Regions from separate parts of the Pseudoduganella sp. R-32 genome, predicted to be linked through region 1. Evidence: riboswitches for the same ligand, from Rfam matches in the RefSeq annotation. Region 1 holds a riboswitch; the other holds the start of a gene.
The links. A riboswitch is a leader RNA that binds a small molecule or an ion and turns the genes downstream of it on or off. The one in region 1 is predicted to bind thiamine pyrophosphate.
Positions count from the first base shown of each region.

Region 2: another riboswitch for thiamine pyrophosphate. It lies ahead of thiC (phosphomethylpyrimidine synthase ThiC); the one in region 1 lies ahead of ACN9MU_RS22510 (TonB-dependent siderophore receptor).

Region 1 is NZ_CP183987.1:4,953,289-4,960,137, forward strand. It holds gene ACN9MU_RS22475 (RNA polymerase sigma factor) at 1-578, shown strand, start outside; gene ACN9MU_RS22480 (EthD family reductase) at 594-920, shown strand; gene ACN9MU_RS22485 (VOC family protein) at 1,026-1,424, shown strand; gene ACN9MU_RS22490 (GFA family protein) at 1,431-1,844, opposite strand; gene ACN9MU_RS22495 (Imm26 family immunity protein) at 1,855-2,313, opposite strand; gene ACN9MU_RS22500 (ferritin) at 2,423-2,725, opposite strand; gene ACN9MU_RS22505 (iron-containing alcohol dehydrogenase) at 2,851-4,014, shown strand; TPP riboswitch at 4,022-4,120, shown strand; gene ACN9MU_RS22510 (TonB-dependent siderophore receptor) at 4,194-6,284, shown strand; gene ACN9MU_RS22515 (hypothetical protein) at 6,327-6,842, opposite strand.
Region 2 is NZ_CP183987.1:1,522,549-1,529,397, reverse strand. It holds gene thiD (bifunctional hydroxymethylpyrimidine kinase/phosphomethylpyrimidine kinase) at 1-168, opposite strand, end outside; gene ACN9MU_RS07160 (thiazole synthase) at 165-947, opposite strand; gene thiS (sulfur carrier protein ThiS) at 964-1,167, opposite strand; gene thiC (phosphomethylpyrimidine synthase ThiC) at 1,164-3,023, opposite strand; TPP riboswitch at 3,101-3,212, opposite strand; gene ACN9MU_RS07145 (hypothetical protein) at 3,270-3,887, shown strand; gene ACN9MU_RS07140 (DUF4382 domain-containing protein) at 4,056-5,258, shown strand; gene ACN9MU_RS07135 (acyclic terpene utilization AtuA family protein) at 5,426-6,849, shown strand, end outside.

The DNA of each region.
Region 1 (6,849 bases):
TGGCCGAGCTGGTGCCAGGCGAACCGGAGGTGCACGGGCTGGTGGCGCTGATGGAGATCCAGTCTTCGCGGTCGCGCGCGCGCACAGACGCGCAGGGCAAGCCGGTGCTGTTGCTGGAGCAGGACCGCACGCGTTGGGACCAGATGCTGATCCGGCGCGGGCTGGCGGCGCTGCAGCGCGCGCAAGCGTTGAACCGGGTGCCGGGGCCATATGTGCTGCAGGCCGCCATCGCCTCGTGCCACGCCCGCGCGCGCCGGGCCGAAGACACCGACTGGCAGCAGATTGCCGACCTGTACCTGGCGCTGGCGACGCGTGCTCCTTCGCCGGTGGTGGAATTGAACCGCGCGGTGGCGCTGGCCATGGCTTATGGGCCCGAGGTGGGGCTGGAATTGGTGGACCAGTTGGTCGACGAACCGGCGCTCAAGCAGTACCACCTGCTGCCAAGCGTGCGGGGCGACTTCCTGTTCAAGCTGAACCGCCTGCCTGAGGCACGTTTCGAATTCGAACGCGCCGCGAAGCTTACGCAAAATGAGCAGGAGCGCCAACTATTGCTGACGCGCGCCGCGGCCTGCGGTTGAACAGGAGAGAACCCGATGATCAAAGTTAGTGTCATGTACCCATATGCCGCAGATGCGCGATTCGATCACGCCTACTACCGCGAGAAGCATATGCCAATGGTGAAACAGCGGCTCGGCGCAGCGTGCCTGTATTACACGGTGGACAAGGGCGTTGCAGGCGGCGCTCCGGGCACAGACCCCGTCTATGTGGCCAAGTGCGATTTCGTCTGCACCTCTGTCGAAGCCTACCAGGCAGCCCGCGCGCCGCACGCGCAGGAGATCTGGAGCGACATCGCGAATTACACTGATATTCGACCCGTGCTTCAGATCAGTGAAGTGGTGGTTGAGCGTTCAGAGGCCTGATTCAAGGAAAAGAGGTTTTTTCATCAGCGTGTCGATTCTGTGCCCCGCCATCCGTCGTCAGGATGCAGCACCGAATTACCGTTCCAGATCAATCAAGGAAACGCCATGAAAAAACAAGTCATCCTCAATTTGCCAGTGAAGGACCTGGAAAAGTCCAAGGCCTTCTTTTCCGCGCTCGGCTTTACGTTCAATGCACGATTCAGCGGCGATAACGCGGCATTCATGAACGTCGTCGGCGACACAATCCAGGCCATGCTGACGACCGAACCTTTCTTCAAGTCCCTGATTGGCAAGCCCGTCGCGCAGGCCAAGGAAGCCAATGAAATGGTCATCTGCCTGAGCTGCGAAAGCCGGGAAGAAGTCGACACCCTCATCGCCAAGGCCATTGCCGCCGGGGGCCGCACGCCGCACCCGCCGGAGGACCATGGCTTCATGTACGACCAGGGCTTCGAGGACATTGACGGCCACCTGTGGAACCTGGTGTGGGTGGCGCCGGAAGCCTGACAGCGACTAGGCGCGTTCAAGAGCGCCATCGCGGCGCGTGCGGCGGTAGCGCGGCAGGTCGTCGCAGATCGGCTCCCAGTGCAGGCGGTTGTCGGCAAAGGTGTGGTCCTGCGGCGGCAGTGCTTCGGGATCGTCCAGGCTGGCGGTGGTGATGTCCAGTTCGCCGGGCGTGCTGTCATCGGCAAAGGTGAGGTGGGTGCCGCAGACGCCGCAGAATTCGCGCGTCACGCCGGGGCTGGAATGGTAGATGGCGGGCTTGCCGCGCACATAGCGAAACTGTGTGCGCGGTACGCTGAACCAGGCCACGCTTGGCGCGCCGGACAGGCGGCGGCACATCGAACAATGGCACCAGGTGCAATTCAACACCGGCGCGTCTGCCTCATACTGCACTGCGCCGCAAAAACAGCCGCCCGTGTACATAGGGATCTCCCTACTCCAGCAATTTGGTCATGAGCAGTTCCGCCGAGCCGTAGCCAAACAGCGAATCGCTCTCCAACCCCTCCGTGTCGTATGGCACGGACACTTCGCGCTCCGGCTTGGCCGGATCGTCGCCGTACGTTGCCTGCCAGGCGCGCTTCAAGACATCGGCGCGGCGGATGAACATCGGCACCGGCCAGTCGATGCGCTGGAAGCCGATGGTATTGCCGATCACCGGCCAGCGCCCGTTGGCCAACGCGATGTCGCCGGTGCGGATCACCTTCAGCGCATCGTTCGCCTTCAGCTGCTGCACGTCCGCCAGGGTCGGCAGCGTCCAGTGGGTCGGCCCGAACAGGTAGGCCAGCATGACCTTTCCTTGCGGTGATAGGCGAGCCACCAGTCCGGTGGCATAGCCGCCATTTCTAAGCGGGATGGCAAACCAGCTGCCCTCCCGGTACGGCTGCAACTTCATCGACTTCCTTTCTCGAAGTCGGGGTCAGGTCTGGCAATCGGACACGGGCTCGACCGTAGGCGTCGCCTACGGTCGAGCCCGTGTCCGATTGCCAGACCTGACCCCGACTTTAATCACCATAGTGGTACTGCGCGGCGATCGGTCCCGCCTTGAACAGCGCTTCCTTCATTTCCTTGTCCATTTTCGGGTCGCGCCGGCGCACCCATTCCAGCAGCATGGCGATCTGCTTGCGCGTGGAATCGCGGTGGCTGGCCATGACCAGCTTCAGCTCGGGGTCGGTGCACGTTTCGATGCGCTGGTTTTGCAAGTCCAGCATCTCGATCTTCTCACTCAACGACGTTAGCGCCCGGTGCATGTCCAGCACCTGGGCATTCAAATAGTCGCGCGGCTCGACCACGTGTTCCTGTGTCATCTCACTCTCCTTAGGCATGCGGGTACACGCATTGTCAGCCTGCGGCGCGGATTTCTCAAGTGTAGCAAGGCGTCCTGCGGGGTGTCGCACGGATGGGCGAGATTTGCGCGATAATGCCCGGCACTATGCAAAACTTTGAATTCCACAATCCAACCCGTGTCATCTTCGGCGTGGGTCAAATTGCCTCCTTGGCAAAACATATTCCTTCCAATGCACGCGTATTGATGCTCTACGGTGGCGGCAGCATCAAGTCGAATGGCACGTACGACGAAGTGCGCACGGCCCTGGCAGGTCACACCGTGCTCGAGTTCTCCGGCATCGAGCCGAACCCGCGCTACGAAACGCTGATGAAGGCGGTGGAACTGATCCATCGCGAAAACATCGATTTCCTGCTGGCTGTAGGCGGCGGTTCTGTTGTCGACGGCACAAAATTTGTTGCCGCGGCGGCGGCATATGACGGCGATGCCTGGGACATCCTGAAAATCGGCGGCAAAGTGATCAAGGCTGCCCTACCCTTTGGCGCCGTACTGACCCTGCCGGCTACCGGCTCGGAAATGAATAGCGCCAGCGTGATCAGCCGCGCCGAGACGCAGGAAAAGCGCGCCTTCATGAGCCCGCATGTTTATCCGCGCTTCTCGGTGCTGGACCCGGCCAAGACCCTGACCCTGCCACTGCGCCAGGTCGGCAACGGCGTCGTCGATGCCTTCGTCCACACCACCGAACAATACCTGACCTACCCGGCCAATGCGCCGGTACAGGACCGCTTTGCCGAAGGCTTGCTGCAAACGCTGCTGGAACTGGGCCCGCAAGTGCTGGCGCGCCCGGACGACGTGGAAGTACGCGCCAACATCATGTGGACCGCCACCATGGCGCTGAATGGCCTGATCGGAGTCGGCGTGCCGCAGGACTGGGCAACCCACGGCATCGGCCACGAACTGACCGCGCTGTTTGGACTGGACCATGCGCAGACGCTGGCGATTGTCCTGCCGGGCATCCTGCAGATTCGCCGCGAAGCCAAGCGCGGCAAGCTGCTGCAGTATGCCGAGCGTGTGTGGGGGCTGCATGCCGGCAAAGGGACCGAAGATGAACGCATCGATGCAGCCATCGGCAACACGCGTGCCTTCTTCGAGCAGATGGGCGTGCCGACCCGCTTGTCCGGCTACGGCCTGGGCGCCGAAGCGATCGACGCCACCGTCGCTGCCATGGAAGCTGCCGGCCTGACGGGCCTGGGCGAACGCCGCGATATCACGCCTGCCGACGTGCGCAAGGCGCTGCAACTGAGCCTGTAGTACAATACCGCCTCGCTAGGGGTCCTCGCGCATGTGCGCGGGGTGAGAAATACCCTCCGAACCTGATCTGGATAATGCCAGCGAAGGAAAGCGTAGATGGTTGAAGGCTCGCAGCCCCGGAGCCTGCTCTCACCCTCGTGCTCTCCCGCTGGCGCATAACGTACAGCTTGAGCACAAACATGAATAGCACTCGCCTCACACTGGCCGCACTGGCCATTGCTTCCGCCTTCGCCCCTTCCGTCCAGGCGCAGGACCAGAAAATGACCGAAGTGGTCATTACCGCCAACCGTGTGGCCGCCGAACGCGCGTCCGTGGCCGGCTTCAGCGACCAGCCCTTGCTGCAGACGCCTGCTTCCGTCACCGTACTGACTCGCGAACAGATTCAAGACCTGAACATCGGCACTACCACTGACGCCGTCAAGTACGACGCGAGCATCGGTGACGCGTACAACGCCGTTGGCTATGCCGAGCAGTTCTCGATTCGCGGCTTCAAGCTGAATAACGCCAACTCCTACCGCAAGGATGGCCATCCGATTTCCGGCGATACCCAGATCCCGCTGGAGAACAAGGAAAGCATCGAAGTGCTGCGCGGGCTGGCCGGCCTTCAGCAAGGCGTCGCGGCGCCAGGCGGCGTAGTGAACTACGTGACCAAGCGTCCAACCGAGAACAACCTGCGTTCCGTGCAGTTCAAAGTGAGCGAGCGTGGCTCCGTGCTGGGCACGGTGGACCTGGGCGGCCGGTTCGAAGATAGCCGCTTCGGCTACCGTTTCAATGCTGCGGGTGAACGCATGCGCTCCATCATCAAGGGCGCGGACGGCCATCGCAGCTTCGTATCCGGCGCTTTCGATTTCCGCATCAGCCCTCAGGCGTTGCTGCAAATCGATGCCGATTACCAGAAGAAGTCGCAGAAGTCGGCGCCAGGCTTCCAACTGATCGGCGGTACCAATCTGCCGGTGGTCGATGCTGACACGTTCCTGAATGACCAGGCTTGGGCCAAGCCGGTGGAGACTGAATCCAGCAATATCGGCGTCAACTTCCAGTACCAGCTGTCGCCTGAGTGGAAAGCCACCCTGAGCGCCAACCAGCACCGCTTCAAGCGCGACGACTACACGGCCTTCCCATACGGCTGTGAGAACGAGTTGTTGTGGCCAGGCTATTGCACCAATGGCGACTACGATGTTTACGATTACCGCAGCCTTGGTGAAAAGAAGAAGCCGCTGTCTGCCAAGGCGCTGTTGAATGGCCGCTCCGCGACCGGTTCGATTCGCCATGAACTGACTGCCGGCCTGTCCTTCTTCAGCAACCACGAGAGCTGGGGCGATTACGTATACGAGAAAGCAGGCGTCAGCAATATCTATCACCCAGTTGCAGTGCCAATGACCGACAAGCAGGTTGGCCCGGTTTCCGAGCGCCGCAATGATCATGAGCGTTCCGCCTTTGTGCAGGATGTCATCGGCCTGACCGATCAGCTGGCGCTGCATGCCGGCGTGCGTTACGCTTCCCTGCGCCGCAATGAGGTTGACGTGGTCCCGGTTCGCGAGAATTTCTGGCTGCCGAATGTGTCGCTGGTATTCAGCCCGACCGCCAAGCTGTCCTACTATGCGAACTACGCCCAAGGCCTGCAGTACGGTGGCGTAGCCCCACTCGGCACTTCCAACTATCCGCACGCCCTGGCGCCGGGCAAGTCCAAGCAGGTGGAACTGGGCGCGAAGGCTGAAATCAACGGCATCTCCCTGTCGACCGCGCTGTATCAGATCGATCAGGGCCTGGAGTTTACCGACCCGGTTTCCAACGCATTCGTGCGCAGCGGCCAGGAACGTCATCGCGGCCTGGAATTTACTGCGCAAGGCAAGGTGACTCGTGACCTGCTGCTGGGTGCTTCGATGGCGGCCATCCGCGCGAAGCAGGAAGGCACCGGCCTGGCCGAACTCGATGGCAAGCGCGTGACCAACGTGCCGAACTTCAAGTCCACTGTGTGGGCTGATTACGCTGTGGCCGAAGTGCCTGGCCTGAAGCTGAATGCAAACTGGAGGTTCTCTGGCCGTAAGGCATTCGACCAGGAGAACAAGACCATGGTGCCTTCCTACCACGTGGTCGACCTGGGCGGCTCTTACGCTACCCGCGTGAGCGGTTCGACGGTGATCCTGCGCGCGCAGGTGAAGAACGCGTTCGACAAGTTCTACTGGCGTGATGTGACGCCGGAACTGGGCGGCTATCTGTTCCCAGGTTCGCCGCGCACCTTCCAGCTGTCGGCGCAGGTGGACTTCTAAATTTGCAATGCGGAGCCGGGCCCAAGGCGGCTCGCGCTCCGCTTAACCTAACGGAAGAACTGCGGAGTCGGACAGATATGCATCGATTTCTTCTTGCGAAGTGTCGACATTGCTGATCATCTCAAGGAGGTGCGCGAGGTTCGGGAACTCAAGGCGCGCAGCGAAGTGTTTGGCCTCGAGAACTTCAGTTTCCTCCCCACCGTACTCCCAGACGTGAAGATTTATCATTTCGAAGAGTGCACGATAAATGGACGAACCGTACGAGGTGACTTCGCTTGGACGCTCCAAATAAAACGAGATGTACTCAGGTTCATTCAGTGCAATATCAACTGCGAAAACCAGCTCCCCGTGCTCCCATAACGGCAAAAGCGTTCTGTGTGCCAAGTCCTCCCAATTTCCTGGGTAATCTGGGGCTCCTTGCGAATAGAAGTAGTAGGGGCAATTAAACAGGTCTCGCATGCCCGCAGGGGCGTCGAGCGCGCCAAGGAAATCCTTTACGGTAAGTGGGAGATTCAAGTGATGAATTGCCTCAATACGGCGGCTTTCTGATACGCTCATGCTAGGG
Region 2 (6,849 bases), 3.4 Mb from region 1:
CACCGGCATCACCGCGTGCACGCGGTTATTGTCCTGCACCGTGATGGCAGTCAGCACCGGCAGCGCATGCGCCCCCATCGCGGTGATGGCCTGGATATCGGCCGCCATGCCGGCGCCGCCCGAAGGATCGGCGCCGGAAAACACCAGCACGCAGGGCCGGTCGCTCATGCGAGCCTCCCCGCCGTCGGCGACGAAGGCGAGGCGGCGAAACGGCGCGGCATGCGGCCTGCCAGGAAGGCTTCACGGCCGGCCTGCACGCCCAGCTTCATGGCGCGCGCCATGCGTACCGGGTCGCCGGCAGCGGCGATGGCGGTGTTCATCAGCACGCCGTCGCAACCGAGCTCCATGGCAATCGCTGCATCGGAGGCGGTGCCGACGCCGGCATCGACCAGCACCGGCACCTTCGACTGTTCGATGATCAGCGACAGGTTCCACGGATTCAGGATGCCCATGCCGGAGCCGATCAGCGACGCCAGCGGCATCACCGCGCAGCAGCCGATGTCTTCCAGCATGCGCGCCTGGATCGGGTCGTCGCTGCAGTAGACCATGACGTCGAAGCCGTCCTTCACCAGTTCGCGCGCCGCGACCAGGGTTTCCGGCATGTTCGGGAACAGGGTCTTCTCGTCGCCCAGCACTTCCAGCTTGACCAGCTTGTGGCCGTTCAGCAGCTCGCGCGCCATCTGCAGCGTGTACACGGCGTCCTGCGCCGTGTAGCAGCCGGCCGTATTCGGCAGGATGGTGAATTCGTGCGGCGGCACATAGTCCAGCAGGCTGGGCGCGTGCGGGTCCTGGCCGATGTTGACGCGGCGGATCGCCACCGTGATGATTTCCGCGCCCGCAGCCAGCGTGGCTTCGCGGGTCTGCGGCAGGTCCTTGTACTTGCCGCTGCCGACCAGCAGGCGCGAGTTGTATTCCTTGCCTGCGATAACCAATGGTTTGTCTTGCATTTGCAGTCTCCCCTTTTTAGCCCCCGCCGATGGCGCGGACGATGTCTACTTTATCGTTGTGGTTGAGCGCGACCTGCGGCCAGCGCTGGCGCGGCACCACCTGGCGGTTGACCGCCAGCGCCAGCGCCTGGCCGGTCAGCTCGAGCGAATCGATCAGCTGGTCCAGCGTCTGCTGCGGCGGCACCGCATGCGCGGCGCCATTCAGTTCAATCTCGATCATGCTTGCTCGCGGTAGATGTTCGCGCCGCCCTTGACGAACTCGATCGATTTTTCCTGCATGCCCTTGGCAGCGAACTCGCGCACTTCCTGCGTGATCTTCATCGAGCAGAAATGCGGGCCGCACATGGAGCAGAAGTGCGCCACCTTGGCCGAATCCTTCGGCAGGGTCTCGTCGTGGAATTCGCGCGCGCGGTCCGGGTCCAGGCCCAGGTTGAACTGGTCTTCCCAGCGGAATTCAAAGCGCGCCAGCGACAGCGCGTTGTCGCGGATCTGCGCGCCCGGATGGCCCTTCGCCAGGTCCGCCGCGTGAGCCGCGATCTTGTAGGTGATGATGCCTTCCTTGACGTCGGCCTTGTTCGGCAGGCCCAGGTGCTCCTTCGGCGTCACGTAGCACAGCATGGCGGTGCCGTACCAGCCGATCTGCGCGGCGCCGATGCCGGAGGTGATGTGGTCGTAGCCCGGCGCGATATCGGTGGTCAACGGGCCCAGGGTGTAGAACGGCGCCTCGCTGCACTGTTCCAGCTGCAGGTCCATGTTCTCCTTGATGAGCTGCATCGGCACGTGGCCAGGGCCTTCGATCATCACCTGCACGTCGTGCTTCCAGGCGATTTGCGTCAGTTCGCCCAGGGTTTTCAGCTCGCCCAGCTGCGCCGCATCGTTGGCATCCCACACCGAGCCGGGACGCAAGCCGTCGCCCAGCGAGAAGCTCACGTCGTAGGCCTTCATGATTTCGCAGATCTCTTCGAAGTGCGTGTACAGGAAGTTTTCCTGATGGTGCGCCAGGCACCACTTGGCCATGATCGAACCGCCGCGCGACACGATGCCGGTCATGCGGTTGGCCGTCAGCGGCACGTAGCGCAGCAGCACGCCGGCATGGATGGTGAAGTAGTCGACGCCCTGCTCCGCCTGTTCGATCAGGGTGTCGCGGAAGATTTCCCAGGTCAGGTCTTCGGCCTTGCCGTTCACCTTTTCCAGCGCCTGGTAGATCGGCACGGTGCCGATCGGCACCGGCGAATTGCGCACGATCCATTCGCGCGTTTCGTGGATATGCTTGCCGGTGGACAGGTCCATCACGGTGTCGCCGCCCCAGCGGATGGCCCAGGTCATCTTCTCCACTTCCTCGCCGATGGAGGAGGTCACGGCGGAGTTGCCGATATTGGCGTTGATCTTGACCAGGAAATTGCGGCCGATGATCATCGGCTCCAGTTCCGGGTGGTTGATGTTGGCCGGGATGATGGCGCGGCCGCGGGCAACTTCCTGGCGCACGAATTCCGGCGTGATCTCCTCAGGGATGGCGGCGCCGAACGATTCGCCACGGTGCTGGCGGCCCAGCAGGTCGGCCATGCGCTGGCCCTTCTCGCCCTGGGCACGCAGGCCGGCCAGGTATTCCTTGCGGCGCAGGTTTTCGCGGATCGCCACGTATTCCATTTCCGGCGTGACGATGCCCTGGCGCGCGTAGTGCATCTGCGTTACGTTGCGGCCGGCCTGGGCGCGGCGCGGCTGGCGGTGCAGCTCGAAGCGCAGCGCGTCGAGCTTTTCGTCGGCCAGGCGCAGGCGGCCGTAATCGGAAGTCGGGCCGGCCAGCAATTCGGTGTCGTCGCGCTCGGCGATCCAGGCGGCGCGCGGCGTGCCCAAACCCTTGCGAATGTCGATGGCGGCGTCCGGATCGCTGTACGGGCCGGAGCAATCGTACACGGTGACCGGTGCGTTGTCGCCGGACAGGCTGATTTCGCGCATCGGCACGCGCAGGTCCGGGCGGCTACCGGTAACATAGATCTTGCGGGAATTCGGCAGCGGGGTAACGGCTGCGGAGTCGACCTCGGCCTGGGCGGCGAGGAAGGTTGGATTGGCGTTCATTTTGGCTCCTTTGTTGGCGCAGGAGCCAGCAAAGGAGGTTAGGTTGCGCTTGCGGTTGCGCCGTGTAGGCGCAACCGCTGCGTATCCTGAAGCTTCCCTTCGCTGGCATTATCCAGATCAGGTTCGGAGGGTATTTCTCACCCGCGCACCCGGTATCGAACCGCGCGCACAGGACCCCTAGCGTGTGCCACCTTTCGGCAGCGAGCGGATTATATCTATAATCGGTGCGCATTAAAAGGAGACCGGATGCGATATGTAGTATTCCTGGCAGCGATGGCTGCGCAGGCCGCCATGGCGGCGCCAGGCGCCGATGCGCGCGCCCCAACGCTGGCCGAGCAGCGCTCGTTCGAACAGTTCATGCAGCGCACCGCGCCGGGCGCGCCCGTTCCGCCGCTGCGCATTGAGCGCGGACACGATGGAAGAAAATGGATTGCCAGCGCTAGCAGCGACGCGCCGCCGGTGCGCCTGGTGCTGCCGCTGTGCCGCGTCACGCGCACCCGCTACGCACAGCAGGCCGACGACAGCTGGAGCGCCGACAGCAGCCAGCATGTCTGGATTCACCACACCACCAGCTGCGGCACGCCGCCGGCCACGATGGTCGAACTGCGCGCGCCGCTGGCCGAGATCGACATGCTGCGCCTGATCCAGGCCCAGGGCGAACTGCTGCAGCGCGCTCGCCTGCTCATGGCCGGCAACACCAGTTGCGCACCAACGCGCTCGCGCAATTTCCAGTTGCGCGCACTGGGCCGCAGTCCCGATGGCATGTTCCTGCTTGCTTACGAAAGCGATATCGGCAGCAAGGTAGACGTGACGGTGCGGCCGTCGCGCGCGGAGCTCACCGCGTGGAATGTCAACTGCCCATAGGAGTGCGGGATGGCTGTGTTGCCATGCGCCAACACAAGGCGGAACCGCTCAGTTACTTGCCATCTGCAAGTGTAACAATTCGTTACTATGTGCGTAATCGCACATAGCGTTTTTCCTCTCGGTTCCGATAATGGAAGAGCACCAATAACTACTTCGAGAGGCAACACCATGAACTCCAAAGTCTCCCTGCTTCCACTCGCACTGACATCCCTCTTGCTCGCGGCCTGCGGCGGCGGTGGCGGCGGCGACGCCCCGCCGGTCCAGACCATGGGCACCCTGGGCGTGTCGATTACCGACGCACCGGCCTGCGGCTTCGATGCCGTCAACGTGACGGTCAACAAAGTACGCGTCAACACAAGCGCGACCGCCAGCGACACCGACAGCGGCTGGACCGACATCACCCTGTCGCCCGGCAAGAAAATCAACCTGCTGAACCTGATCAACGGCACCCTGGATGCACTGGGCCAGACCTCGTTGGCAGCAGGCCGCTACAACCAGGTGCGCCTGGTACTGGACCCGAACACCGGCAACGCGACTGCCAACTCCGTGGTCCTCAGCGGCACCACCACCGAGATCTCGCTCGACACCCCGAGCGCGGTCCAGTCCGGCATCAAGATGAATGCCGACTTCACCGTGGAAGCGGGCCAGCGCTACGACCTGGTGATGGATTTCGACGCCTGCAAATCCATCGTCACCAAGGGCAATGGCAAGTACGCGCTGAAACCGGTGGTTAAAGTGATCCCGACTGCCCTGAACGGCATCAGCGGCTTCGTTGCCACGTCGACGCTATCCGACGGCGTCACCGTCAGCGCCCAGCAAAACGGCGCCGTGGTGGCGGCGACGGTGCCAAGCGCCACCGGTGAATTCGTGCTGCCACGCCTGCCTCTCGGTAACTACGACGTAGTGATCACCTCCAACACCCACGCGGCCTACGTGGTGGGCGGCGTGCCGGTGACCTCCACCACCGGCATGGTCCCGATCAGCACCACCGGCGCGCCCTTCACCCTGGCCAGCACCAGCCTGATGGGCTCGATCAGCGGCACCGCGACGCTGACCCCGGCCAGCGCCACGGAATCGGCCCTGGTCTCGGCCAAGCAAGCCATTACCGGCGGCCCGACCGTCACCCTGCGTTACACCAATGCGGACCTGACCACCGGCGCCTACAGCATCACCAAGCTGCCGCTGGCCGCGCCGCAGTACGCCGCCTATAGCGCCACCCTGCCGCTGGCATTCTCCAGCGCAGGCACGATCCCGGCAACCGGCATGTACAAGGTGGATGCCTCCGCCACCGGCTACACCACGCTGTCCAACGCGGCGGTCGACATCAATGTCGCCAACGCGGTCAACGTGAACTTCAACCTGGTGCCTTAAGCACCTGCGTCGGCTCCGCCGACGCGACGGCCCCGGCCCCGCCACTGGCGGCAGCCGGGGCTTTTTTCATGCGTCGTGCCGCAGCAACGCAACAGGCTTGCGCAGGCGCGCTTTTCCGCGGTATCCTGAATTATTCAATCGATCGATTTAATAAAAAGGGAGCCGCAGTGCGCGCAGGCAGGAACCATGTCCGGATCGGCGGTGCAGCAGGCTTCTGGGGCGACAGCGCCCTCGGCCCGCGCCAGCTGCTCGATGGCGGCGACCTCGATTACCTGGTTTTCGATTACCTGGCCGAGCTGACCATGTCGCTGCTGGCGGCAGCGCGCCGCAAGCAGCCCGGACTCGGTTACGCCACCGACTTCATCGACGTCATGCGCGACGTGCTGGGCGACGCCCTGGCGCGCGGCGTACGCATCGTCGCCAACGCCGGCGGCATCAACCCTCAAGGCTGCGCGGCAGCACTGCGCGCGCTGGCGGCGGAACAGGGGCTGGAGCCGCGCATCGCCGTGGTCGAAGGCGACGATGTATCTGCCCTGCTGCCCGCCCTGCATGCGGAAGGCATCGAGCTGCCGGCCACGGTGCTGAGCGCAAACGCCTACCTCGGCGCGCTGCCGATCAAGGCCGCGCTGGATGCACGCGCCGACGTGGTGATCACCGGCCGCTGCGTCGACAGCGCGGTGACACTGGGCGCCCTGATGCACGAATTCGGCTGGGCGCCCGACGACTACGACCGGTTAGCCGCCGGCAGCCTGGCCGGGCACCTGATCGAATGCGGCTGCCAGGGCAGCGGCGGCCTGTTCACCGACTGGGAGCAGGTGCCCGATTGGGCCAACAGCGGCTATCCGGTAGTGGAATGCCGCGCCGACGGCAGCTTCGTGCTGGGCAAGCCGGAAGGCACCGGCGGCCTGGTGACCCCGGCCGTAGCGGCCGAGCAGTTGCTGTACGAGATTGGCGATCCCTCGCGCTACCTGCTGCCCGACGTTGTATGCGACTTCACCGCCGTCACCCTGCAAGCCGAAGGCCCGCAGCGCGTGCTGGTGCAAGGTGCGCGCGGCCAGGCGCCAACGCCGACTTACAAAGTCAGCGCCACCTATGCCGACGGCTTCCGCAGTGCTGCGCAACTGACTGTGGTCGGCCACGAAGCGGGGCGCAAGGCGCGCCGCAGCGCCGAAGCGATCCTGGCGCGCACGCGGGCGATGTTCGCGCGCGCCGGCCTGGGCGACTATTCGGCAACCCATATCGATGTATTGGGCGCGAAGGAAGGCTTCGGCCAGGCAGTAATGTGGTTGGCGGTAGCGCACCCGCAGCGCGCCGCGCTTGAAATCTTCGCGCGCGAGATCGCCCCGGCCGGCACCTCCTGGGCCCCCGGCACTACCGGCTTCGGCGGCCGACCTGCCGTATCCCCCGCCATCAAACAGTTCTCCTTCCTGCTCGCCAAAACCCGCCTCCAGCCCATCGTCCACCTGCCCGACGGCACCACGGCCCAGCCCGTGTCACACCTTGGGATCATCACGGGGACGCCGAGCCCCCAAGAGGGACACGGCCTCGAGCATAGCGGCCCTGCACGGCAGAGCTCGTGTCACACCCTGGG